2 regions of the Paracidovorax wautersii genome follow, and region 2 is predicted to be linked to the other one. Evidence: predicted binding sites of a transcription regulator. Region 2 holds the regulator's gene; the other holds the start of a gene.
The links. The regulator LexA, encoded in region 2, represses DNA repair genes until DNA is damaged. The targets are predictions, from matches to a motif close to ACTGTATNNNNATACAGT.

Region 1: the regulator LexA is predicted to act here: its motif matches at 2,631-2,648, upstream of recA (recombinase RecA).

What each region holds. Positions count from the first base shown of each region.
Region 1 covers NZ_JAVIZX010000001.1:1,684,554-1,696,019, reverse strand. The annotation lists gene QE399_RS07715 (NIPSNAP family protein) at 1-32, opposite strand, end outside; gene QE399_RS07710 (helix-turn-helix transcriptional regulator) at 185-1,162, shown strand; gene QE399_RS07705 (response regulator) at 1,197-1,868, opposite strand; gene QE399_RS07700 (MarR family winged helix-turn-helix transcriptional regulator) at 2,063-2,566, opposite strand; gene recA (recombinase RecA) at 2,708-3,796, shown strand; gene recX (recombination regulator RecX) at 3,878-4,363, shown strand; partial or broken gene QE399_RS07685 (DUF1631 family protein) at 4,709-7,034, opposite strand; gene secF (protein translocase subunit SecF) at 7,160-8,113, opposite strand; gene secD (protein translocase subunit SecD) at 8,126-10,018, opposite strand; gene yajC (preprotein translocase subunit YajC) at 10,179-10,514, opposite strand; gene QE399_RS07665 (indolepyruvate ferredoxin oxidoreductase family protein) at 10,805-11,466, opposite strand, start outside.
Region 2 covers NZ_JAVIZX010000001.1:3,808,559-3,820,024, reverse strand. The annotation lists gene hrpA (ATP-dependent RNA helicase HrpA) at 1-1,322, shown strand, start outside; gene QE399_RS17175 (alternative oxidase) at 1,466-2,119, opposite strand; gene QE399_RS17170 (hypothetical protein) at 2,661-3,086, opposite strand; gene lexA (transcriptional repressor LexA) at 3,331-4,005, opposite strand; gene QE399_RS17160 (asparaginase) at 4,090-5,097, shown strand; gene adk (adenylate kinase) at 5,171-5,827, opposite strand; gene kdsB (3-deoxy-manno-octulosonate cytidylyltransferase) at 6,094-6,885, opposite strand; gene QE399_RS17145 (Trm112 family protein) at 6,982-7,164, opposite strand; gene lpxK (tetraacyldisaccharide 4'-kinase) at 7,277-8,284, opposite strand; gene QE399_RS17135 (ExbD/TolR family protein) at 8,288-8,713, opposite strand; gene QE399_RS17130 (MotA/TolQ/ExbB proton channel family protein) at 8,750-9,391, opposite strand; gene xseA (exodeoxyribonuclease VII large subunit) at 9,753-11,093, shown strand; gene QE399_RS17120 (superoxide dismutase) at 11,261-11,466, shown strand, end outside.

The DNA of each region.
Region 1 (11,466 bases), 2.1 Mb from region 2:
GGGGCGATGGAAAGCGGTGCGGTTGCAGTCATTGTGTGGGTCTCCTGTGGGCCGTCGGAACGGCCGCGGCCAAGCGTTGATGTCAGGACGGCCAGTGTGCGCAGCCATATCTGCCACCTGGTGGCATGTATTGCGTGCACACTCCGCGCATCGCTTCGATCTCCCATCCACCGCCCGCCACACCATGCGCGCCAGCCGACTGCTTTCGCTCCAGATGCTGCTGGAAACGCGCGGCCGCATGAGCGCCCGGGCGCTGGCGCAGGAACTGCAGGTGTCCGTGCGCACGCTGCACCGCGACGTGGACCAGCTGAGCGCCGCAGGCGTGCCCATCTACGCCGACCGCGGCCGCCACGGCGGCTTCGCCCTGCTGCCCGGCTGGCGCACGACGCTCACCGGCCTCACCCCGGCCGAGGCGCAGGCCGTGTTCCTGAGCGGCCTGCCCGGCCCTGCAGCCGACCTGGGCCTGGCCGGCGACGTCGCGTCCGCTCAGCTGAAGCTGCTGGCCGCCCTGCCGGCCGCTTGGCGTGGCGCGGCCCAGAGCGTGAGCGGGCGCCTGCACCTGGACCCCATCGGCTGGTACCGCGACGGCGAGGCCACGCCCCATCTGGTCACGGTGGCGGCGGGCGTATGGCAGGAGCGGCAGCTGGCGATGCGCTATGCGAGCTGGTCGGGGACTGCGGAGCGCACGGTGGCGCCGCTCGGCCTCGTGCTCAAGGCGGGGCTGTGGTACCTCGTGGCGCTGTCGGATGGCGGGGCCCTGCGCACGTACCGCATCTCCGCGATCCAGTCCGCCGCGCTCACGGACCTGCCGGTGCCGCGCCCGCCGGGTTTCGACCTGCCGGCGCACTGGGCCCGGTCGCTGCGCGCATTCGAGGAACGGCTGCATACCGGCCATGCCGACGTGCTGGCGACGGAGCGCGGGCTCGCCCGCCTGGAGGATCTGACCAGTGCCATCGCGCGCGCCGTGCGCCAGGCGCGGGAGCAGCCATCACGCCGCCGCGACGGCCGCGTGGCTGTGCGCCTTCCGATCGAATCGATCGCGCATGCCTGCGGCCAGTTGCTGCCGCTGGCGCCGGACGTGGAGGTGGTGCGGCCGGCGGCTCTGCGCCGGGCCGTGGTGCAGCGCCTGCGGACGGCGCTGGAGAGCTACGGCGGGGCGTGAGCACCACGCCGTGCGCCGCGTGTCGCGTGCCGCGTCAGGCGATCTTTTCCAGGCAGTAGCCCAGGCCCCGCACCGTGGCGATGCGGATCGGGCCGCGCTCGATCTTCTTGCGCAGGCGGTGGATGTAGACCTCGATGGCGTTGTTGCTGACCTCTTCGCCCCACTCGCACAGCCGCTCCACCAGTTGTTCCTTGCTCACCAGGCGGCCGGCGCGCTGCAGCAGCACCTCCAGCAGACCCAGCTCGCGCGCCGACAGCTCGACCATCTTGCCGTCGATGGTGGCCACGCGGCCGGCCTGGTCGTAGACCAACGGGCCGTGCTTGATGGAGCTGCTGGTGCCGCCCATGCCGCGGCGCGTGAGCGCCCGCACGCGGGCTTCCAGCTCCTGCAGCGAGAACGGCTTGGCCATGTAATCGTCCGCGCCGAAGTCCAGGCCCTTCACGCGCTCGTCCACGCTGTCGGCGGCGGTGAGGATCAGCACCGGCAGCGCCGAGCCACGGCCGCGCAGCTTCTTGAGCACCTCCAGCCCGTGCAGGCGGGGCAGGCCCAGGTCGAGGATGAGCAGGTCGAACTCGTTGTTGGTCATGAGCGCGGCGTCGGCCTCGGTGCCGCTGGCCACGTGGTCCACCACGGCGCCGGAGCCGCGCAGAGTGCGTAGCAGGCCGTCGGCCAGCACCTGGTCGTCTTCGGCAATGAGGATGCGCATGCGTGTCTCCTGGAGTGCGGATCGGGCGCCCTACAGGGTGGGCACGCCGATGATTCTAGAGGCCGGAATGCGCACCGCCGCTGCGGGCTCCATGGCCGTGCAGGCCACTTGAGCCGGGTCAAGTCCCCGGCGCTGCACTACGCCTCGTCCGCAGGCACGCGCAAGGCGGCGGGACGCGGTGCCGAGGGACGGTCTCAGGCAGGCGTGCCGTCCGCGCCCGCATAGGCCTCCAGCCCGATGGCCACCACCGTCGCCACCTCCTCGCCCACCTCGGCCCGGAACTCCGCCTCGGCCTGTGCCACGGCATCCCGGAAGGCCTGCAGCCATGCCAGCCCCGTGGGTGTGAAACGCACCATCCGGGCCCGCGCATCGCGTGGGTCGGGCTCCCGCGTCACCAGGCCCCAGGCCGCGCACTGGTCCACCAGATCGGCCATGGACTGTTTGGCCATGCCCGCGCGCTGGGCCAGGTCGGTCAGCCGGTCGCCCTCCAGCGAGAGGTGGCGGGTGATGTGGATGTGTGCGGCGCTGACCTGGTCGCGGGCCGCCAGATTGGAGAGCGCCAGCGGCACCTCGACGGCATGGGCCATGAGCTGCAGCACACGCGCATCGAAGCGGCGCATGGCATGGCCCAGCAAGCGGCCCAGGTGGGTCTGGCGCCAGCCATCGCCGGCCGGCGAATGCACAGGATGTTCAGCCATCCGGATATTGTCAGTCAAACTGACTATATTTCGATTGAGTGCGCCGACAACCCTCGCATAAACTACTGTTCAAGCATCCAGCCTGTGGTTAACAGCAGACGGGCCAGGACACATCACCCATAGTCTTTCAAGGAGTTTTCCATGGACGTCGCAGTCAACAACAGCGAAAAGGCCAAGGCCCTGCAGGCCGCGCTGGCACAGATCGAGAAGCAGTTCGGCAAGGGCACGATCATGCGCCTGGGCGAAGGCGAGGTCATTGAAGACATCCAGGTGGTCTCCACCGGCTCCCTGGGCCTGGACATCGCCCTGGGCGTGGGCGGCCTGCCACGCGGCCGCGTGGTCGAGATCTACGGCCCGGAAAGCTCGGGCAAGACCACGCTCACGCTGCAGGTGATCGCCAACATGCAGAAGCTGGGCGGCACCTGCGCCTTCGTCGATGCCGAACACGCGCTGGACGTGCAATACGCCCAGAAGCTGGGCGTGAAGCTGTCCGATCTGCTCATCTCGCAGCCCGACACCGGCGAGCAGGCGCTGGAAATCGTGGACAGCCTGGTGCGCTCCGGCGCCGTGGACCTGATCGTCGTCGACTCGGTGGCCGCGCTGACACCCAAGGCCGAAATCGAAGGCGAGATGGGCGACTCGCTGCCCGGCCTGCAGGCCCGCCTGATGAGCCAGGCCCTGCGCAAGCTCACCGCCACGATCAAGAAGACCAACTGCACGGTCATCTTCATCAACCAGATCCGCATGAAGATCGGCGTGATGTTCGGCAGCCCCGAGACCACTACGGGCGGCAACGCGCTGAAGTTCTACGCCTCCGTGCGCCTGGACATCCGCCGCACCGGCACCATCAAGAAGGGCGACGAAGCCATCGGCAACGAAACCAAGGTCAAGGTGGTGAAGAACAAGGTGAGCCCGCCCTTCAAGACGGCGGAGTTCGACATCCTCTTCGGCGAAGGCATCAGCCGCGAAGGCGAGATCATCGACATGGGCGTGGAAGCGCGCATCCTCGAAAAGAGCGGCGCCTGGTACGCCTACAACGGCGAGAAGATCGGCCAGGGCCGTGACAACGCCCGCGAGTTCCTGCGCGAGAACGCCGACCTGGCGTTCGAGATCGAGAACCGGGTGCGCGAAGGCCTGGGCATCGCCCTGCTGCCCGGCAGCTCGCAGGCCGGCGCTTCCAAGCCTGAAAAGGCCGAGAAGCCCGCCAAGGCGGACAAGGCCGAGAAGTGAGCGCGCGCTGACCAATCAGCATCAAAACGGGCTCTGGCGCAGTACACACCTGCGCCAGCAGCTCTTGTTTTCATAGCATTCATGGGATTTGCCCGCTTGTCGCTCAAGGGCCGCGCGCTGCGCCTGCTGGCCCAGCGCGAGCACTCGCGCACCGAACTGCAGACCAAGCTGGCCCGCCATGTGCAGGAAGGCGATGACCTGCAGGCCGTGCTGGACGAGTTGCAGGCCAAGGATTTCATCAACCCCGCGCGGGTGGCCGAGTCGGTCGTGAACCGGCGGGCGGGCCGGCTGGGCCACCAGCGCCTGGCGCAGGAGCTGCGCAGCAAGGGCCTGGACGACGACCTGGTGCGCGCCACACTGGGCCGCCTGGCCGGTACGGAACAAGAACGCGCCGCAGCCGTCTGGCAGCAGCGGTTCGGCCACCACCCCGCGACCACGCCGCAGGAGATGGCGCGGCAGATGCGCTTTCTTGCTGCGCGCGGCTTTGCAGGCGATATCGTGCGCCGCGTGGTGCGTGCCGGCCGGGATGCCGCAGCGAGCGGCGGGGACGAGGACGCTGCAGACTGAGGGCTCCGCTCCTCTCTCATCCCTCACCCCGTATCGCACCCCGCAGGCATTGCACCCTTCGCATCGCCGCCCGCTGCGCCCGGCGCTCGTGGCATCGATCAGCACCGTACGGCCGGCATTGGCCGCCGCGCACCGCACCCTGCGGTGGGGCCCGCGCTAAGGGCGGCTCCGGTACGAGGCCAGCCCTTGCCGGTGTCTCGCCTCGCAAAAGAGCCTTAGCTTCCACGGAAAGACGACTCGGGCATGGATCAAGTCGCCAGCGCTTGCAGCCCCGCAGCCGGGACCCGGCTCCAATCTGCAGCGCCCTGGCGCGGCGAGGCAGCACGGCCGCACGGGCCGCGCGGCTCAATCCAGCAGGCGCTCGGGGTTGGCGTCCAGTTTGGCGAGCGCCTCGCGCGTGGCGCGCATGGTGAGGCCTTCCTCCTCCTGGGCCACCAGCAGGCCGGACTGCAGGTAGGCGCCCAGGCGGCGCAGCTGCAGCAGGTAGCTGCGGCCGTCCGCAGCGGCGAACAGGTGCAGCTGCTTGCGCCGGCTGTGCCAGGCGTACTGCACCTGGGCGGACGCGCCATTGTGGTCCAGCGTGAACCAGGTGCCGCGCTGCAGCTCCTGCGCCCAGGCCACGGCTTCCTGCTGCACCGGTGCGCCGTTGTCGGCGATGACATGGATGGACGACGCATCGATTCCCAGCATCATCTCGATGGTGTCGGCATTGAGCGGCATCTCGCCCAAGGTCTCGTCGCTCATGTAGTCCTCCAGATTGGCCAGGCGCCGGGACATCGCGTCGATGCGCGCCTGGGGAATGGAGGCCGTCTTGGAGAGGAAGGCGTCGGCCAGCGTGTCGGTGAGCACCTTGATCTGCGCGTCCTGCGGCGGCCCCTGGACGCCGATGAGCGCCATGCCGCTCCGCAGGTTCTGCAGCAGGCCCGGCAGGTTCTGGATGACCTGCGTGCGGTCGGCGCGGTTCGGCTTGGCACCGGCGGCCCACACCAGATCGGCAGCCGTGCGCTTGAGGGCCACCGTCTGCGGATGCTGGGCACCGTCACGCACCGCGGACATGGCCAGCACCTCCGCCCAGGTCTTGAACAGGAAGTCGCGGATCTCGTCGCGCACGGGCATGTCCTTGAGCAGGGTGCGCAACTCGATGGTGTACTGGATCGCCAGCGTCTCCTTCTGCTCCACCTGCTGGGCCACGCTCACGATGCGCGAGGTGGCCTGCTTCTCGGTGAGGAAACGGGCCAGGAATTTTTCGAACTCCTCGTGCACCAGCTGGAACACGCGGTGGCCGGTCTCGGGGTACTGCTCGATCACCTGCACCACGCGCCGGATCTCGGCCTCCAGCGCGCTGCCGCCGATGGCGGCTGCATCGAAGCCCAGCACGCACGAGCCCATGCGGTCGATGAGCTGGCGCGCGGGGTGGTTCAGGTCGCTGAAGAACTCGGGCTCGGCCAGCGCCACGCGCAGGACCGGCACCTGCAGCCGCGCAAACCACACACGCACGGCGGGGGGAATGCGGTCCTCGCTGAGGATGCTCTGGAACATCAGGGCCACCACCTCGATGATGGCCTTCTCGCCGGCACTGGAGGCCTGCTTCTTCAGCTCGGCCGATCGCTGGCGGACGGCGCCGGCCATCTGCGCCACGCCCGCGGGGCTGTAGTCTTGGACCAGCGTGGCAAGGTCGCTGTAGTAGGCGTCGGCCTGCATGCGCTGGGCCGACAGTGCGCGCGCCAGCGCGGGCGATGCCGGCGCCTGGGATACGTCCATGCCCATGCCCGGCTGGACCAGCAGCAGGCGGCGCAGCTGGCCCATGACGCCCTGCGCGCGCTGGCGCGCCCGCCCCAGTGGCGTGCCCGACCCGCCGCCCAGTCCGCCGCCGGAGGCCCCTGCGGCCCGCAGCGTGCTGGGCAGCGCCCGGCCGGTGGGAATGAAATCGGAAGCCGCCGCAAAGGCCTGCCTTGCGCCCGGCGCCTCGGCCGCGCCCTGGGCCATGGCGGACGGGCGCGAGGGAGACACATCGCCGGGGGCCCGGCGCACACGCGAGCGCAGGTCCTCCGACAGGACGACACCCTGCTCTTCGTAGAAACGGTCGGTGTCCCGGTACTGCCGCAGCAGCAGGGCGCCCAGTTCGCGCCGCAGCGGGTCCATGGCCGCCTGCAGGTCGGCACGCGGGCAGGCCCGCGTCGACCCACTGCTCGACCAGCAGCAGGCACAGCGTCTCGGCGCGCAGGATGTCGCCAGCCCCGAGCTCCTGGCCCTCGACCTGCTGCGTGCGCTGGCGCACGGGGTCGAACCCCTCGGCCAGGTGCTCGGCCATGGTCAGGGCCAGGCGCGAGGCCAGGATGCGGTTCTCGACCACCTCGTCGCTGAGCAATTCGAAGCCGCCCGCAGGCGACGGCACGCTGGCGCCGGAGGTGCTGGCCTGGGCGGAAAGACCGGCGCGCCAGGCCCGGGCGACGCCCTCGACCCAGGTGCGGTGGTGGTCCTGGTAGCGCTGCCAGCTGTCGCGGCGCTGCTGCATCTCGCGCTGCGTGGCCGTCTGGCCCATGAGCGTGGTCAGGAAGTCGAGCAGCGCCTGATCGAGCGCCGGCAGGCCGGAGCACAGCCCGTCCACGAACCGCTGTCGCGCCAGCCGGCCAAGGCGGCGCTGGGGGTGGACGGGGCGAGGGCTATCCATACGGCCTCGATATTAGCCGTGAACCATCGGTGTGCAACGCCGTGGTATCCCCATCGTGATGCGGTCCAACCGCGGGGCCCGCGCGCTTGGCGCGGCGGCCCGCGCCGGGGCAGCGCGGTGCCACCTCAGACGGCGGCGCCGGCGTTGGGATCGTTGGGGTCGCCATCCTTCCGGGGCGGCGCCTTCACCAGGTCTTCGCGCTTGACGCCCAGCCACATGGCGATGGCGGCGGCGACGAACACGGAGGAGTAGATGCCGAACAGGATGCCGATGGTCAGCGCCAGCGCGAAATAGTGCAGGCTCGGGCCGCCGAAGAAGAACATCGACAGCACCACGGCCTCGGTGGAGGCGTGGGTGATGATCGTGCGGCTCATCGTGGAGGTGATGGCGTGGTCGATCACCTCGTGCGTGTCCATCTTGCGGAATTTGCGGAAGGCCTCGCGGATCCGGTCGAAGATCACCACGGACTCGTTCACCGAGTAGCCCAGCACGGCCAGCACGCCGGCCAGCACCGCCAGCGAGAACTCCCACTGGAAGAAGGCGAAGAAGCCCAGGATGATGACCACGTCGTGCAGGTTGGCGATCACCGCGGCCACGCCGAATTTCCACTCGAAGCGGAAGCCCAGGTAGATCACGATGCCCAGCACCACCATGCCGAGGGCCATGAGCCCGCCGTGCACCAGTTCCTCGCCCACCTGCGGGCCGACGAATTCGGTGCGGCGCAGGGTGACTTCAGGGTCGGCAGCCTTCAGCGCCCCCAGCACCTGTTCGCTCTGCTGCGCGGACGTGACGCCCTTTTGCACGGGCAGGCGGATCATCACGTCGCGCGAGGTGCCGAAGTTCTGCACGATCACGTCGGCGTAGCCGAGCTTGGACACCGTCTCGCGCACCTTGCCGATGTCGGCGGTCTGCGTGTAGGCCACCTCCATGACCGTGCCGCCGGTGAATTCCACCGACAGGTGCAGCCCCCGGGTGATCAGGAAGAACACGGCCAGGGCGAAGGTTAGGAAGGAAATCGCGTTGAGCACCAACGCGTATTTCATGAAGGGGATGTCCTTCTTGATGCGGAAAAATTCCATGCTCCGCTCCCTTTATTGGTTCTTGGTGACCACGGAACGCACGTCGGAGCCCTCGGGCTTCCAGACCTGTCCGATGGATACGCTCTTGAGCTTCTTCTTGCGGCCATACCAGAGGTTGACCAGACCGCGCGAGAAGAACACGGCCGAGAACATGCTGGTGAGGATGCCGATGCAGTGCACCACGGCAAAGCCGCGCACCGGGCCGGAGCCGAAGGCCAGCAGCGCCAGGCCGGCGATCAGCGTGGTGACGTTGGAGTCGAGGATGGTCGCCCAAGCCCGCTCGTAGCCCGCATGGATGGCCGCCTGCGGGGCCACGCCCGCGCGCAGTTCCTCGCGGATGCGCTCGTTGATCAGCACGTTGGAGTCGATGGCCACGCCCAGCGCCAGCGCCATGGCGGCAATGCCCGGCAGCGTCAGCGTGGCCTGCAGCATCGACAGGATGGCCAGCAGCATCAGGACGTTGACCGACAGCGCGATCGAGGAGATCACGCCGAACAGCATGTAGTACACGCACATGAACACCGAGATGGCGACGAAGCCCCAGACCACGCTGTGGATGCCGCGATCAATGTTGTCGGCGCCCAGGCTGGGGCCGATGGTGTATTCCTCGATGATCTCCATCGGCGCGGCCAGCGAGCCGGCGCGCAGCAGCAGCGAGGTGTCGTTGGCTTCCGCCGTGGTCATGCGGCCGGAGATCTGCACGCGGCCGCCGCCGATCTCGCTGCGGATCACGGGGGCCGTCACCACCTCGCCCTTGCCCTTTTCGAACAGGATGATGGCCATGCGCTTGCCCACGTTCTCGCGCGTGATGTCGCGGAAGATGCGCGAGCCCTTGGCGTCCAGCGTCAGGTTGACGGTGGGCTCCTGCGTCTGGCCGTCGAAGCCGGGCTGGGCGTCGGTCAGGTTCTCGCCGGTCAGGATGACCTGCTTCTTGACGATGACGGCCTGGCCGTTGCGGTCCAGGTACTTCTCGGCGCCGAAGGGCACGGGGCCTGAGCCCATCTCGGCGGAGCGCGCCTCGGTGCCTTCGTCGACCATGCGCACTTCCAGCGTCGCGGTGCGACCCAGTATGTCCTTGGCCTTGGCCGTGTCCTGCACGCCGGGCAGTTGCACGACGATGCGGTCCACGCCCTGCTGCTGGATCACCGGCTCGGCCACGCCGAGTTCGTTGATCCGGTTGTGCAGCGTGGTGATGTTCTGCTTGAGCGCCTGGTCCTGCACCTTGCGCAGCGCCTCGGGTTTGATCGTGGCGCGCAGGCGGAAGCCCTGGCCGTCGGGCGAGCTGGTGGACTGCAGGTCGGGGAACTGGTCGGTGATCAGGTTGCGCGCGGCGGTGAGCGTGGCGTCGTCACGCACGCGGATGTCCACCGCCTGGCCATCGCGGCTGATGCCGCCGTGGCGGATGTTCTTGTCGCGCAGGCTCGTGCGCAGGTCGCCGGCCAGGGATTCGACCTTCTTGGTCAGCGCGGCCTGCATGTCCACCTGCAGCATGAAGTGCACGCCGCCGCGCAGGTCCAGGCCCAGGTACATGGGACGGGCGTGGATGGCGGTGAGCCAGTCCGGCGAACGGGACACCAGGTTCAGCGCGACGATGTAGGGCGGATCGCTCGCGTCGGGGATCAGCGCGCGCTGGATCGCGTCTTTGGCCTTGAGCTGCTCGTCGGGCGTGTCGAAGCGCGCGCGCACCGAATTGCCCTCGAAGACCACGCTGCTGGGATTCAGCCCGGCAGCCTTCAGCGCCTCTTCGACGCGCTGCTGCACGGCGCTGTCCACCTTGACGGTGGCCTTGGCCGACGACACCTGCACGGCAGGCGCCTCGCCGAAGAAATTGGGCAGGGTGTACAGGGCCCCCACCAGCAACACGATCACGATGATCGCGTACTTCCAGACCGGGTAACGGTTCATGATCGCGTTCTTCTCTCAGTTATCCAGACGCCGGGCGCCCATCCCCCACCAGCAGACGCCGTGGAACTGGCTTTGCCAGGCCACTGGCGTCGTCCCCCTTCCCATCGCGCAGCGATGAGAGAAGGGGGAAGCGGCGCAGCCGCTCAGGGGGTTGTGCCTATTACTTCACCGTGCCCTTGGGCAGCGCCTGCACCACGGCGCTGCGCTGGATCTGCACGACCACGCCAGCGGCGACCTCGATGTGCAGGAAACCTTCGGACAGCTGGGTCACCTTGCCGATGATGCCGCCGGCCGTGGCCACTTCGTCGCCCTTGGCGATGGCTTCGATCATGGCGCGGTGTTCCTTCTGGCGCTTCATCTGGGGGCGGATCATGACGAAGTACAGCACCACGAACATCAGCACCAGCGGCAGCATGCTGGTGAGCGAGCCCATCAGGCCGGCGCCTTCTGCGGCAGCGGCGGGGGCGGTTTGGGCAAAGGCGGAAGAGATAAACACGGCAGGAGGCTCCACTCAGGATGGGATGGTCGATTCGATTCGGGACCGCCTGCGGCACGGCGCACGGCCTGACGCAGGGGAACAGGGCATTGTATTCGGCGGCCCGCCCCCCGCCTCCAACCCCCGCTGCCGGCCGGGCTTTGCCCCGCAGGCCCGGGCTCCGCGGAGCGGGCCGCTGCCGGGTTCTGTACGAAAACAGCCGTCAGCGCCCTACCGATAAGCGCAAGCAGCTATCAATATTGAAGCAGAAGCGGGGGCAGCCAGGGCAGGCTGCCACGCAGCGGCGGCGCTCAGGCCGTCTGGCGGATGGCCGGGGCGGGGCTGCGCCACTGGGCCATGAGCTGGTTCCACTGGGCACGGGCGGCCTTCAGGTGGCGCTCCTTCACGTGGCCGTAGCCCCGGATGCCTTCCGGAATGCGGGCGATGTCCACGGCCAGCGCCAGCTTCTCGGCCGTGAGACCGGCCAGCAGCTCGTCGATGCAGGCGCGGTACTCGCCGATCAGCGCACGCTCGGTGCGGCGCTCCTCGGTGCGGCCAAAGGGGTCGAGCGCGGTGCCGCGCAGGCCCTTCAGCTTAGCCAGCACGCCGAAGGCCTGGCGCATCCACGGGCCGTAGCGCTTCTTGACCAGCTCGCCCTTCTCGTTGGTCTTGGCGAAGGCGGGCGGGGCCAGGTGGTGCACCACGCGGTAGTCGCCTTCGAACATGCCGTCGATCCTGGCGGCGAAGGCGGCGTCCGTGTGCAGGCGCGCCACTTCGTACTCGTCCTTGTACGCCATCAGCTTGAACAGGTAGCGTGCGACGGCCTCGGTCAGCTTGGTGGTGGTGCCGACGGTGTTTTCGGCCGCCCGCACCTTGTCCACGAAGGCCTGGTACTCGCCCGCATAAGCGGCGTTCTGGTAAGCGGTGAGGAACTCCACGCGCTTGGCGACCATCTCGGCCAGCGCCGGCTTCT
Region 2 (11,466 bases):
GCAGCCGCTTCGTGCCGCTGCCCGAGAGCGCGGCGCGCATCGCGGAGCTGTTCAACGCGCCCGAGCGCTTCGGCCACGGCAGCCTGGTGGACGCGCTGCTCAAGCAGGTGCGCGATGAAACCTCGCTCGACGTGAAGCGGGCGGACTTCAAGCTCGACATGCTGAGCCCGCACCTGTTCATGAACTTCCGCGTGGTGGACGAGCACGGTCGCCAGCTGGGCCATGGCCGCAACCTGGGGGCCCTGAAGGCCGAGTGGGGCGCCAAGGCGCGCGGCGCGTTCCAGGCGCTTGCTTCATTAAAGATAGCTGGAGGCGCTGGTGTACAGGGCAATTCAGATACGAAAGACCGTGAATCTGAGGGTGGAAAAGCGCATGAAGCTACTAAAAGCATAGCGTCAGGCAAGCCCGCCGGCGCTTCGCCTGCGGGGGCCGCCCGCACGGCGGCGCCCGCGGAAAAGGTCGCGCAAAGGGCCGACGCGCGCTACACCGCGTGGACCTTCGGCGAACTGCCCGAGCTGATGGAGATCCGCAAGGCCGGCCAGACGTTGATCGGCTTTCCGGCGCTCATCGACGGCGGCGACGCCGTGACCATCGAGGTGTTCGACGAGCCCGAGGTGGCCGCGGCCAAGCACCGTGCCGGGCTGCGGCGTCTCTTCGCGCTGCAGATCAAGGATGCGCTCAAGTACCTGGAAAAGAACATCCCAGATCTGCAGAAGATGGCCGTGGCCTACATGCCGCTGGGCACGCAGGAAGAACTGCGCGCCCAGATCATCGACGTGGCGCTGGACCGCGCCTTCCTGCAAGACCCCTTGCCCACCAACGAGGCCGACTTCAAGCGCCGGGTGGACGAGGGCCGGGGCCGGCTGACGCTGATCGCCAACGAGGTCGCCCGCCTGGCGGGCACCATCCTGGTAGAGTACGCCGCCGCCGTGCGCAAGATCAAGGACACCAAGAATGCGCCCGACGCCACGCAGGACGCGCAGCAGCAACTGCAGCGGCTGATGCCCAAGACATTCATCGCCGCGGCGCCGTGGGCCCAGCTGGCGCACTTTCCGCGCTACCTCAAGGCCATCACCCTGCGCCTGGACAAATACCGCGCAGACCCGGCCCGCGATGCGGCCAAGCTGGCCGAACTGCGCCCGCAGGAGCAGCGCTACTGGCGCCTGGTGGCAGAGCGCAAAGGCGCGGTCGATGTGCGCATGCAAGAGCTGCGCTGGCTGCTGGAGGAACTGCGCGTGAGCTTCTTCGCCCAGGAGCTGCGGACGCCGCAGCCCGTGAGCGTGAAGCGGCTGGACAAGCTGTGGGCGCAGCTCAACAGCTGAGCGGCGGCGCAACCGGGGCGGACGGGCTCGCTTGAAAGGGGCGCCTCTGCCGGCGCGCACCCGGCGCCGTCACTCCTGCGGCGTGCGCCCGGCGATGGCCGCCAGACACCGTGCCGCGCTGCGGGCGGTGGCCGTGGTCCGTCTCAGTGCGCGACCGACCCGAGCTTGTCACCGCGGGCGAGGACATCGGCGAACCCATGGTTGACATCGCGGTGGCCCGCCTCGTCCAGGCGCACCGCCAGAACGACGTCACGCAGGCGGGCCTGGGCGGGCAGATGCCAGTAGTCGATGGCGAGTTGCGGCGCCGCGATGTTCTCCACCCGCCCTGCGTCGATTTCAGCCAGGTAGCGCGTGTAGCTGACGACCGCTTCTTCTTCGAAATAGCCCACCAGACGGTGCGCCGTGCGGGAGGAGAACAGGTAGAGCGCGAAGAAGAAGACGAAGAAGAGGGCCTGCACCGTCAGAATCACGAACCGCTCGAACAAGTTGGGCTTGGCGATCTCCAAAAACACCATCAGGTGCATGCGCTCGTTCTCCGCCTCGTCGAGCAAGGTGCGGATCCATCCGTGGTCGTCGATCATCCAGCGCAGGCAGCGCAGATGGACCAGCATGCCTCCCACCATGCCGGGCACCGCCGCAACGGTCTCGAGCACGATGGCGCGGTTGCCGTAGCGCTTGGCGAAGAAGGTGTCCGCCAAAAAGCGAAGGGCCAAGGTGGTGCCCCGGGCGATCCGGTCCGAGAGGCCAGAGACAGGGTGGTGGATTTCAAGAGGGCGGGGAGAGGTGGAGTCGGTCATACCGGTCTTTCGTGGTCTGGGCTTTGACGCTGCTTCAAAGATGTCTATCGCGCCGCTTAAACATGCATCGATTATGAATATTTATTGCGACCGCTCAATGGGGCAAAGTGACTCAGGCGGTGGAGGCTGACCACGGCACAACGACGGAGCAGCAAAGCAAAGCAGCAAAGCGATGAGACCGCGCAGCGAAGTCACAGGCGAAGGCCGATGCGGCTCTCCGTTGGGGCTAGCACAGAGCCAGAGCCAGCGCCAGAAGCGGACCGTGGCTGGGAGCGAGGCTGGTATGCGGGCGGTGGCTTCACCGTGAAGCCGTTCTGGAAGAGCCCCGTCACGCTGGACCGGATGCAGGCCTGATCGGCTGTTGGCGTCCGTGCGCTCGGCATCGCGTCGGGGCGATGGGGGGCCGGCATGCTGCTTGCGGGGCCGCTTCACTGCGGACTGCAGGGCTGCAGAGCGGCCCGGTGGCCCGACTTCCGCTTCGACCGACCAGCAACCAGCCAGCCAGCGACGCGCAGCGGGCAGCGCGGGTGGAGGCGGTGGCTTACCGCTGGGCCGCTTCGCGCGCGACGAGCCGGTCCAGTTCAGCGCAGACGTCGGCCATGCGGCCTGAGATCATGAGCCGGCTGGGATCGCCGGCGTTCGTGTGCCGTACCACGCGCACCGTACGGCGTGGGGACGCGGCGGGCCGCAGCGTGGCAATGGGCGCCGGCGTACCGAAGCGTTCGGCATTGGCGGCAGCGCGGGAGCGTCCGTCGGTAGCGACGCATGAGCCGGGCAACGCCATCCACAGACCTGGCCGGTGAACCCCCGGACCGTGCTGCGCCGTGGCAGGCCGCAGTGCGCTGGCAGCCGGGGGAGAGGTGCGCTTCGCCTGGCTGCCGGCATTCGGCAGATTGCGGCTGAACCAGCGGCCCAGGGCGCGCACAGGTTGAGAGAGGGAAGAGATGGTGAGCAAGGCCATTGCCATGTGAAAACTCCAGCGGTTGCTGATGCCTGGGCATGCGGACGAGCGAGTTCCACCGCCCCGGGTTCGTACCGCCCAGGGAGATTTCTCTCGATGGCCCACTTGCTTCAGCCAGGAGGATTGAACACAGGCAGGATTTGCGAACAGCGCGATGCCGCAGGGTTGACCGGTGGGAACTGAGTACGGTTACCGCACTCGGCCTCCACCCGACCAGACGCCCGCCACCTACGGCGCGCTGCGGGGACGCCTACATGAGCATGGTGTTGCGGATCAGGCCGACCGCCAGGCCTTCGATCTCGAACGGTTCGCCCGGGTGGACGGTGATCACGGGGTAGTCGGGGTTCTCGGGCAGCAGCTCGATGGCGCTGGCCGTGCGGCGCAGGCGCTTGACCGTCACGTCGTCGCCCAGGCGGGCCACGATGATCTGGCCGTTGCGCGCGTCGCGTGTGGACTGCACGGCCAGCAGATCGCCGTCCATGATGCCGGCGTCGCGCATGGACATGCCGCGCACCTTGAGCAGGTAGTCGGGCTTGTGCTGGAACAGGCTGCCCTCGATGGTGTAGCTCTGGTCCACATGTTCCTGGGCGAGAATCGGAGACCCTGCCGCCACGCGGCCGACCAAGGGCAGCACGAGCTGCGACAGGCCGGGAATGGGCAGATGGAACTGGGTGCCGCGGGCGGCGTTGATGGAGCGAACCGTATCGCTGCGCAACCGGATGCCCCGGGAGGTGCCGCTGACCAGCTCGATGACGCCCTTGCGGGCAAGGGCCTGCAGATGCTCTTCGGCCGCGTTGGCCGACTTGAAGCCCAGCTCTGCGGCGATCTCGGCCCGGGTGGGCGGCGCGCCGGTGCGGGCGATGGCGGTCTGGATCAGGTCCAGAATCTGCTGCTGGCGGGCCGTGAGCTTGGGACTGTCGAGCATGGGGTGTTCCAGTGCGTTCAAAGAGTGGGCTGGCTGGACTGTTTTTTAATCCAGTACCTGTATTTTTTACCAGTTTTTTAAGGGATGCAAGTGGGCGCAGGAAAAATTGTGGTGCTGGGCACCGGCGGGACCATCGCCGGCACGGCGGCGAATGCGGGCGACAACATCGGCTACACCGCGGCGCAGGTCGGTGTGCAGCAGTTGCTGGATGCCGTCCCCGTCCTGGCGGCGCTGGCGGGTGGCGCGCTGGTGTCCGAACAGGTGGCGCAGGTGGACAGCAAGGACATGCCGTTCGACGTGCTGCTGACGCTGGCCGCCCGTTGCGCGCACCATCTGGCCGATCCGGCCGTTGCGGGTCTGGTCATCACGCACGGCACCGACACGATCGAAGAGACCGCCTGGTTCCTGCATGCGCTGCTGGATGCGCGCAAGCCCGTGGTGCTGACCTGCGCCATGCGGCCGGCGACGGCCCTCGTGCCGGACGGCCCGCAGAACCTGCTGGATGCGGTGGCCGTGGCCGCCATGCCCGGCGCCCGTGGCGTGGTGGTGGTGGCGGCCGGCGCCGTGCACGGCGCGCTTTCGGTGCGCAAGGTGCATCCCTATCGCATCGATGCGTTCGACTCGGGAGAGCAGGGGCCGCTCGGCTGGGTGGAGGAGGGGCGGGTGCGCATGGCGCACGCCTGGCCGGTGAACGCCGCCCTGGGCCCGGGCGTCACGGGTGGCTCCTCTGAAGGGACCGCGGCGCCTTCCGCTTTGCCTGTCTGGCCGCGCGTCGAGATCGTCATGAACCATTCCGGCGCCGATGGCCGTGTGGTGGATCTGCTGGTGGCCGACGGCGTGGCGGGTCTGGTGGTGGCGGCCACGGGCAACGGCACGCTGCACCACGCGCTGGAGGCTGCCTTGCTGCGCGCGCAGGCCGCGGGCGTGGCCGTGCGGGTGACGACGCGCTGCACCTTGGGCCGCGTGCTTGCCAGGCCGACGGATGCCCTGCCTGTCGATGCGCAGGGACTGAGCCCGGTGAAGGCACGCATCGCGCTGTGGCTGGAGCTGTACCGGACGCGTCGCACAGCGCAGGGGCCCGCGGCCGGCTGAAAACAACAACGCCCCGCAGGGCGGGGCGTCGAAGAGAGGTGTGGTCGCCGCCGGCTGGCGGCGCCGCACCCGGTCAGCCTGCCAGGGCCTGCAGGGCGCGTTGCGTGATGTCTTCCACGCTGCCGGTGCCGCTGATCTTGCGGTACTTGGGCGCGTTCGCCGGGTCCTGGGCGGCCCAGCCGGAGTAGTAGTCCACCAGCGGTCGGGTCTGCGCGCTGTAGACGTCCAGGCGCTTCTTGACGGTGTCTTCCTTATCGTCTTCGCGCTGGATCAGCTCCTCGCCCGTCACGTCATCCTTGCCTTCGACCTTGGGCGGGTTGAACTTCACGTGGTAGGTGCGGCCGCTGGCGGGGTGCGAGCGGCGGCCACTCATGCGTTCGATGATGGCATCGAAGGGCACATCGATCTCGAGCACGTAGTCGAGCTTGACGCCGGCCGTCTTCAGCGCGTCGGCCTGGGGGATGGTGCGGGGAAACCCGTCGAACAGGAAGCCGTTGGCGCAGTCGGGCTGGGCGATGCGCTCCTTGACCAGGTTGATGATGAGATCGTCGCTGACCAGCTGGCCGGCATCCATGACCGCCTTGGCCTGGACGCCCAGGGGCGTGCCGGCCTTGACGGCGGCGCGCAGCATGTCGCCGGTCGAGATTTGCGGAATGCCGTATTTCTGGCAGATGAAGGTCGCCTGCGTGCCCTTTCCGGCACCGGGGGCGCCCAGCAGAATCAATCTCATGGAAGTCCTCTTAATGTTGAATTCGGCGGCACGATGGCTGGGCGCATGCAGGCCCGGGCGTGTGCTCTTGGTCGCGGGCGAGGATAGCATGCGATCCCCGCGCGGACCTGACGCCCGTCACACGGGTGACGCGTGGCGGTGGTACGGCGCCCGGCACCGCATCGCGCGGCGGTGGACGGCGGTGACCATCGCATCGGGCACACGGGTGGGGCATCGTCCCGGAGCGGCAAAGGCCTCCTGGTGCGCGGTGGTGCAGCGCCTGTGCATCAGCGCATCATGGCGCGCACGCGTTCCAGGTCGGCGGGGGTGTCGACTCCAGGCCCGGGTGCCGCGTCGGTCACGTGCACGGCGATGCGGTGGCCGTGCCACAGCGCTCTCAGCTGTTCCAGCGCCTCAATCGTCTCCGTGGGAGCGGGAGCCAGCAGCGGAAACTCGCGCAGGAAGCCGGCGCGGTAGCTGTACAGGCCGATATGGCGCAGCGGCGCGAAGCCCTGCAGGGCTGGCGCTGCGGCCTGGGCCTGCCACCACGCGCTGCCGGGTGCGTGGTCGCGCGCGAAGGGAATCGGCGCGCGGCTGAAGTAATGCGCCAGCCCGCGTGCATCCAGCACCACCTTCACCACGTTGGGGTTGGCCACATCTTCCGGTGCGTGGATGGCGTGGGCCGCCGTGCCCATGCTGGCGTCGCTGCGCAGGGGCAGCAGGGCTGCGACCGCATCGATCAGGGCGGGGTCGATCAGGGGCTCGTCGCCCTGCACGTTCACCACGATGTCGTCGCCTTCCAGGCCCAGCAGCTCGCAGGCCTCAGCCAGGCGGTCGCTGCCGCTGGGGTGGTCGCTGCGGGTCAGCAGCGCCTCCACGCCATGGGTGCGGCACGCCTCGACGATGCGTTCATCGTCCGCCGCCACCACGGCCCGGGCGGCGCCGCTGCGGGCAGCGCGGCGCGCGACCTGCACCACCATGGGCAGGCCTGCGATGTCCGCCAGCGGCTTGTTCGGCAGGCGGCTGGAGGCCAGGCGCGCGGGGATGATGACGGTGAACGGAGGCAGTGCGGTGCTCATGGCCAGTGAAGAGAGGGTGAAGGGCGCAGCCCTGCGGGCGGAAAGCGCAGGAAGCGGTCCGCAGGCGGCGGATCGTTCGGCTGGCGTTGGGGGGCGTCAAGCTTCGAGTTCGGCGTCGGTCAGCGTGCGTGCCTCGTTTTCCAGCAGCACGGGAATGCCGTCGCGGACGGGGTAGGCCAGCCGGGCGCTGCGCGAGACCAGCTCCTGACGCTCGCGGTCGAAGGAAAGAGGGCCCTTGGTGACGGGGCAGACCAGCAGTTCAAGCAGTTTGGGGTCCATGCGGTGGGTCCGGTGGTGCGCGGAAGGCAGCGTGTGTGCTCTCGGGCGGGGGTTGTCAGGGGTTGGGATGATAGCCAGTGGGCGGGGGGGCGAGCGCGGGCCGAGACCCTGTTCACGCCGCGGCGGGGCGCGGTGCGCCGGCGGTTGCCAGTCGGCGGTCCAGCGCGGGCCAGAAGGCCGGGTCCAGCTCCAGTTGCAGCGGCACGGCCAGCGCGTCCGGATGGCGTGGCCAGAGCTTGACCGCGTCCTTTTCGGTGAAAATCAGCCCATGGCGCCCGTCCTGATTGCGTATCCAGCTATCAAAATCGTAGTGATCCGGCAGTGCTTCCGTCTGCGCCAGGGGCACGCCCTGTGCCCGCAGCATGGCAAAGAAGTCCTGTGGGCGGGCAATGGCCGCCACGGCGTGCCAGCCCGGCGCCTGCTGCAAGGCCTGCAGCGGCACCTGCGTGCCATCGGCTCGCAGGGCCCACGGTGCAAGCACGCGGCGCAGCGCGAAGCCGGGCGCGGCGCCGCCAGGCGGACGGGTGCCGGCGTGAAGCACCAGGTCCACCTTGCGCGGCCAGGGCTCGCGCAGCGGGCCCGCGGGCAGCAGCCAGCCGTTGCCGATGCCATCGTCGTTGAAGACGCAGATCTCCACGTCGCGCGCGAGCGCCCCATGTTGCAGGCCGTCGTCGCACACGATCACGTCGGTGCCGGGGTGCCGCGCGAGCAGGGCGCGGCCCGCATCGGCGCGGCGTGCGGCGACGAACACCGGCACGCCCGTGCTGCGGGCCAGCAGCGCAGGCTCGTCGCCTACCTCGGCGGCGGTACTGTCCACCAGCACTTCGCGGCAGTCGGTGGTGCGGCGGCCATAGCCGCGCGAGACGATGCCGGGCTGCCAGCCGCGGCTTTGCAGGTGCCGCACGACCGCCTGGGTCACGGGTGTCTTGCCTGCGCCGCCGGCGATCACGTTGCCGACGACGATCACAGGCACGGGCAGGCGCTCGCTGCGCAGAATTCGGGCTCGGTAGAGCCACCGCCGCGTGCCGGCCAGCAGGCCGTAGAGCAGGGAGAGGGGCCACAGCGCCACGGCCAGCGGGCCGCGGTGCTTCCAGGCGCGCTGCAGCGCTGCCTCTGCCATGCGCTAGCGGCGCGCGCCGGCCGAGGATTGCGTGGCGAAGGTGATCTGCGACAGTCCGACCCGGCGGGCCGCTTCCATCACCGTCACCACCGCCTGGTGCGGCGACGCCGCATCGGCGCTGATGATTACCACGCTGTCGCGCCCGGCGGTCGCCGCAGCCGAGAGAGCGCGCGCCAGCACGTCGGTGCTCTTGCCGTCGAGCGCGGTCTTGTTGACGGCGTAGCGGCCGTCGGCGGCCACGGAGACGATCACTTCCTTGGGGTGGTCGCGCTGCTGTTCGGCGTCGGCCACCGGCAGCGTGAGCTGCAGTTCGGTGAACTTGCTGTAGGTGGTCGACAGCATCAAGAAGATGAGGATGACCAGCAGCACGTCGATGAACGGGATCAGGTTGATCTCCGGTTCCTCTTTGGGACGGGGACGGAAGTTCATGGCCGCGCGCTCTTCCTCTTCTTCACTAGGTGGTGGTTACTTGCGCAGCCGGCTGATGTGGCGCAGGAACTGCTCGGAAGCCAGTTCCAGCGTCAGCAGGTAGGCATCGACGCGGCTGCGGAAATAGCGCCAGAAGATGAGCGCCGGGATCGCCACGATCAGCCCGAAGGCCGTGTTGTACAAGGCGATCGAGATGCCATGCGCCAGCTGGGCCGGGTTGCCCCCGCCCATGGCCTGGCCGGCGCCGCCGGCACCCGCCTGCGAGCCGAAGATCTCGATCATGCCGATCACCGTGCCCAGCAGGCCCAGCAGCGGCGCGGCCGAGGCGATGGTCGCCAGCGCGCTCAGGTACTTCTCCAGGCGGTGGGCGACGGCGCGGCCGGCACCTTCCATGGCGGCCCGAAGATCGGCCTCGGAGCTTTGAGGATGGCTGTTGAGCGTGCGCAGGCCGGTGGCCAGCACCTCACCCAGTGCGGAGTTCTGCGCAAGCTGGTTGACCACGTCCGGCGAAGGCACGGCGCGAGAGGAGACGGAGATGGCTTCGTCCAGCAGCTTGGGCGGCGCCACGCGCGCGGTGCGCAGGGCCGTGAAGCGCTCGAAGACCAGGGCCAGCGCCAGGATGGAGCAGGCAATCAGGGGCCAGATGGGCCAGCCCGCGGCTTGTATGATCGACAGCAATTCTCACTCCGCACGGAAAAGGCAACGGGCGATTATGGCCTAGCCGGCACCGGCCACCGCCGCAAGCGCGGATGTCTTGCCACCTTGCTGCAGACGGGCGCTTCGCGTCGGATTCTTCCCACAGTTCCTGTGGATAACTTAGTGGGCAACCGATGGGGCAAGTGCTCCAAAGCGGCGCCGGATCACGCGTTTGACAGATTGATGAAAAATCGCGCACCGGAAATTTGTTTGAAATCAATGACTTGCACGTGCCTCTGTGGCTTTGCGGGGCATGCCGCGGGGCCGGCCCGCAATGCTCCCGCTCGCTCCGCGCTGTGGACTACCGCGGTGCCGGCCTGGCCCGGGAAGGCGCAGGTGGCCTGTGTTTGACCGCCCGAACCCAGGCGTGGCGCCGCGAATCTGGGAAGTCGGGGCGCTGTGCCGCGCCATTGCTGACGCGCTGGAGGCCCGCTTCAACCCCGTCGCGGTGCGCGGCGAGATCACCGGCTTCTCGCGCGCGTCCAGCGGGCATTGTTACTTCACGCTCAAGGACGGGCAGGGGCAGGTCCGCTGCGCCATGTTCCGCCGGGCCGCCACGTTGCTAGACTTTCAGCCGCGCGACGGCGAACTGGTCGAGCTGCGCGGGCGTATCGGCGTGTACGAGGCGCGGGGCGATCTCCAACTGATCGTCGAGAGCATGCAGCGGGCCGGGCAGGGCGCGCTGTTCGAGCAGTTCCTGCGGCTGAAAGCGCAGCTGGAAGGCGAAGGCCTGTTCGATGCCGACCGCAAGCGGCCTCTGCCGCTGATGCCGCGCGGCATCGGCCTGGTCACGTCGCCCGGCGCGGCCGCGCTGCACGATGTGGTCACGGCCCTGCGCCGGCGCGTGCCGCACATTCCCGTGGTGCTGGTGCCCGCGCTGGTGCAGGGCGCGCAGGCGCCGGCGTCGCTCTGCGCGGCGCTATCGAAAATGTATCGCCTCGCGCAGCAGGGACAAGGGCTGGAGGGCGATTCGGCACATGCGCCGGTGCCGGATGCTCCGCCTATCGACGCCATCCTGCTGGTGCGCGGCGGCGGCTCCATCGAAGACCTGTGGGCCTTCAATGACGAGCAGCTGGCCCGCATGATCGTGCAGAGCCCGGTCCCGCTGGTCAGCGGCGTGGGGCACGAGACCGACTTCACCATTGCCGATTTCTGCGCCGACCTGCGCGCGCCCACGCCCACCGCGGCGGCTGAGCTGGTATCGCAGCCGCGCTCGGTCTGGCTGGGGGCGCTGGAGCTGCTGCGCGACCGGCTGGACGACGGCGTGCAGCGCCAGCTCGACCAGCGCCACCAGCGGCTGGACCATGTCGCCCAGCGGCTGGGCCGGCCCTCGGGCCTGGTGGGACGCCAACAGCTGCAGCTGGCGCGCCTGGCGCAGCGGCTACGCCATGCGGTGCTATTGAAAACGCAGCGGCTTGCGCAAGCGCAGAGCGCGCTGGAGGCACATTTGCCTCAAAGCGTGGCGCGCAACCTGCAGCAGCGGGCGGACCGCGTCGAGCGGGCGGCGCTGCGCTTGGAGCTGCTGGATCCACGGCTGGTGCTGCAGCGTGGCTACGCCCTGCTCACCGACGTGGCCGGCCAGCCGGTGGTGCGGCCCGCCCAGGTGCAGCCGGGCGATGCCGTCGTGGCGACCATGGCAGAAGGGGCCATCGACCTGACTGTGTCGCAGCGCCGGCTCCTGTAGTGACGGCGCCGCGGGGCTCGGCCGCTTGGCCCCCCTGCGGCAGGGGAGTCGCCCATCGCTTACAGCGGCGGCTGCTATAACTTTCTACAATGCCCTTTCGCCCGCGACGGCTGTGCCGCGCGGGTGCGCAACCGTTTTCAGAATTTCAACCCACGAAGGACTTCACCATGGAACATACCCTGCCACCGCTGCCCTATGCGATCGACGCACTGGCCCCGCACTACAGCCAGGAAACCCTGGAGTACCACCACGGCAAGCACCACAACGCCTACGTGGTGAACCTGAATAACCTGCAAAAGGGCACCGAATTCGAGAGCATGACGCTCGAAGAAATCATCAAGAAGTCCAGCGGCGGCATCTACAACAACGCGGC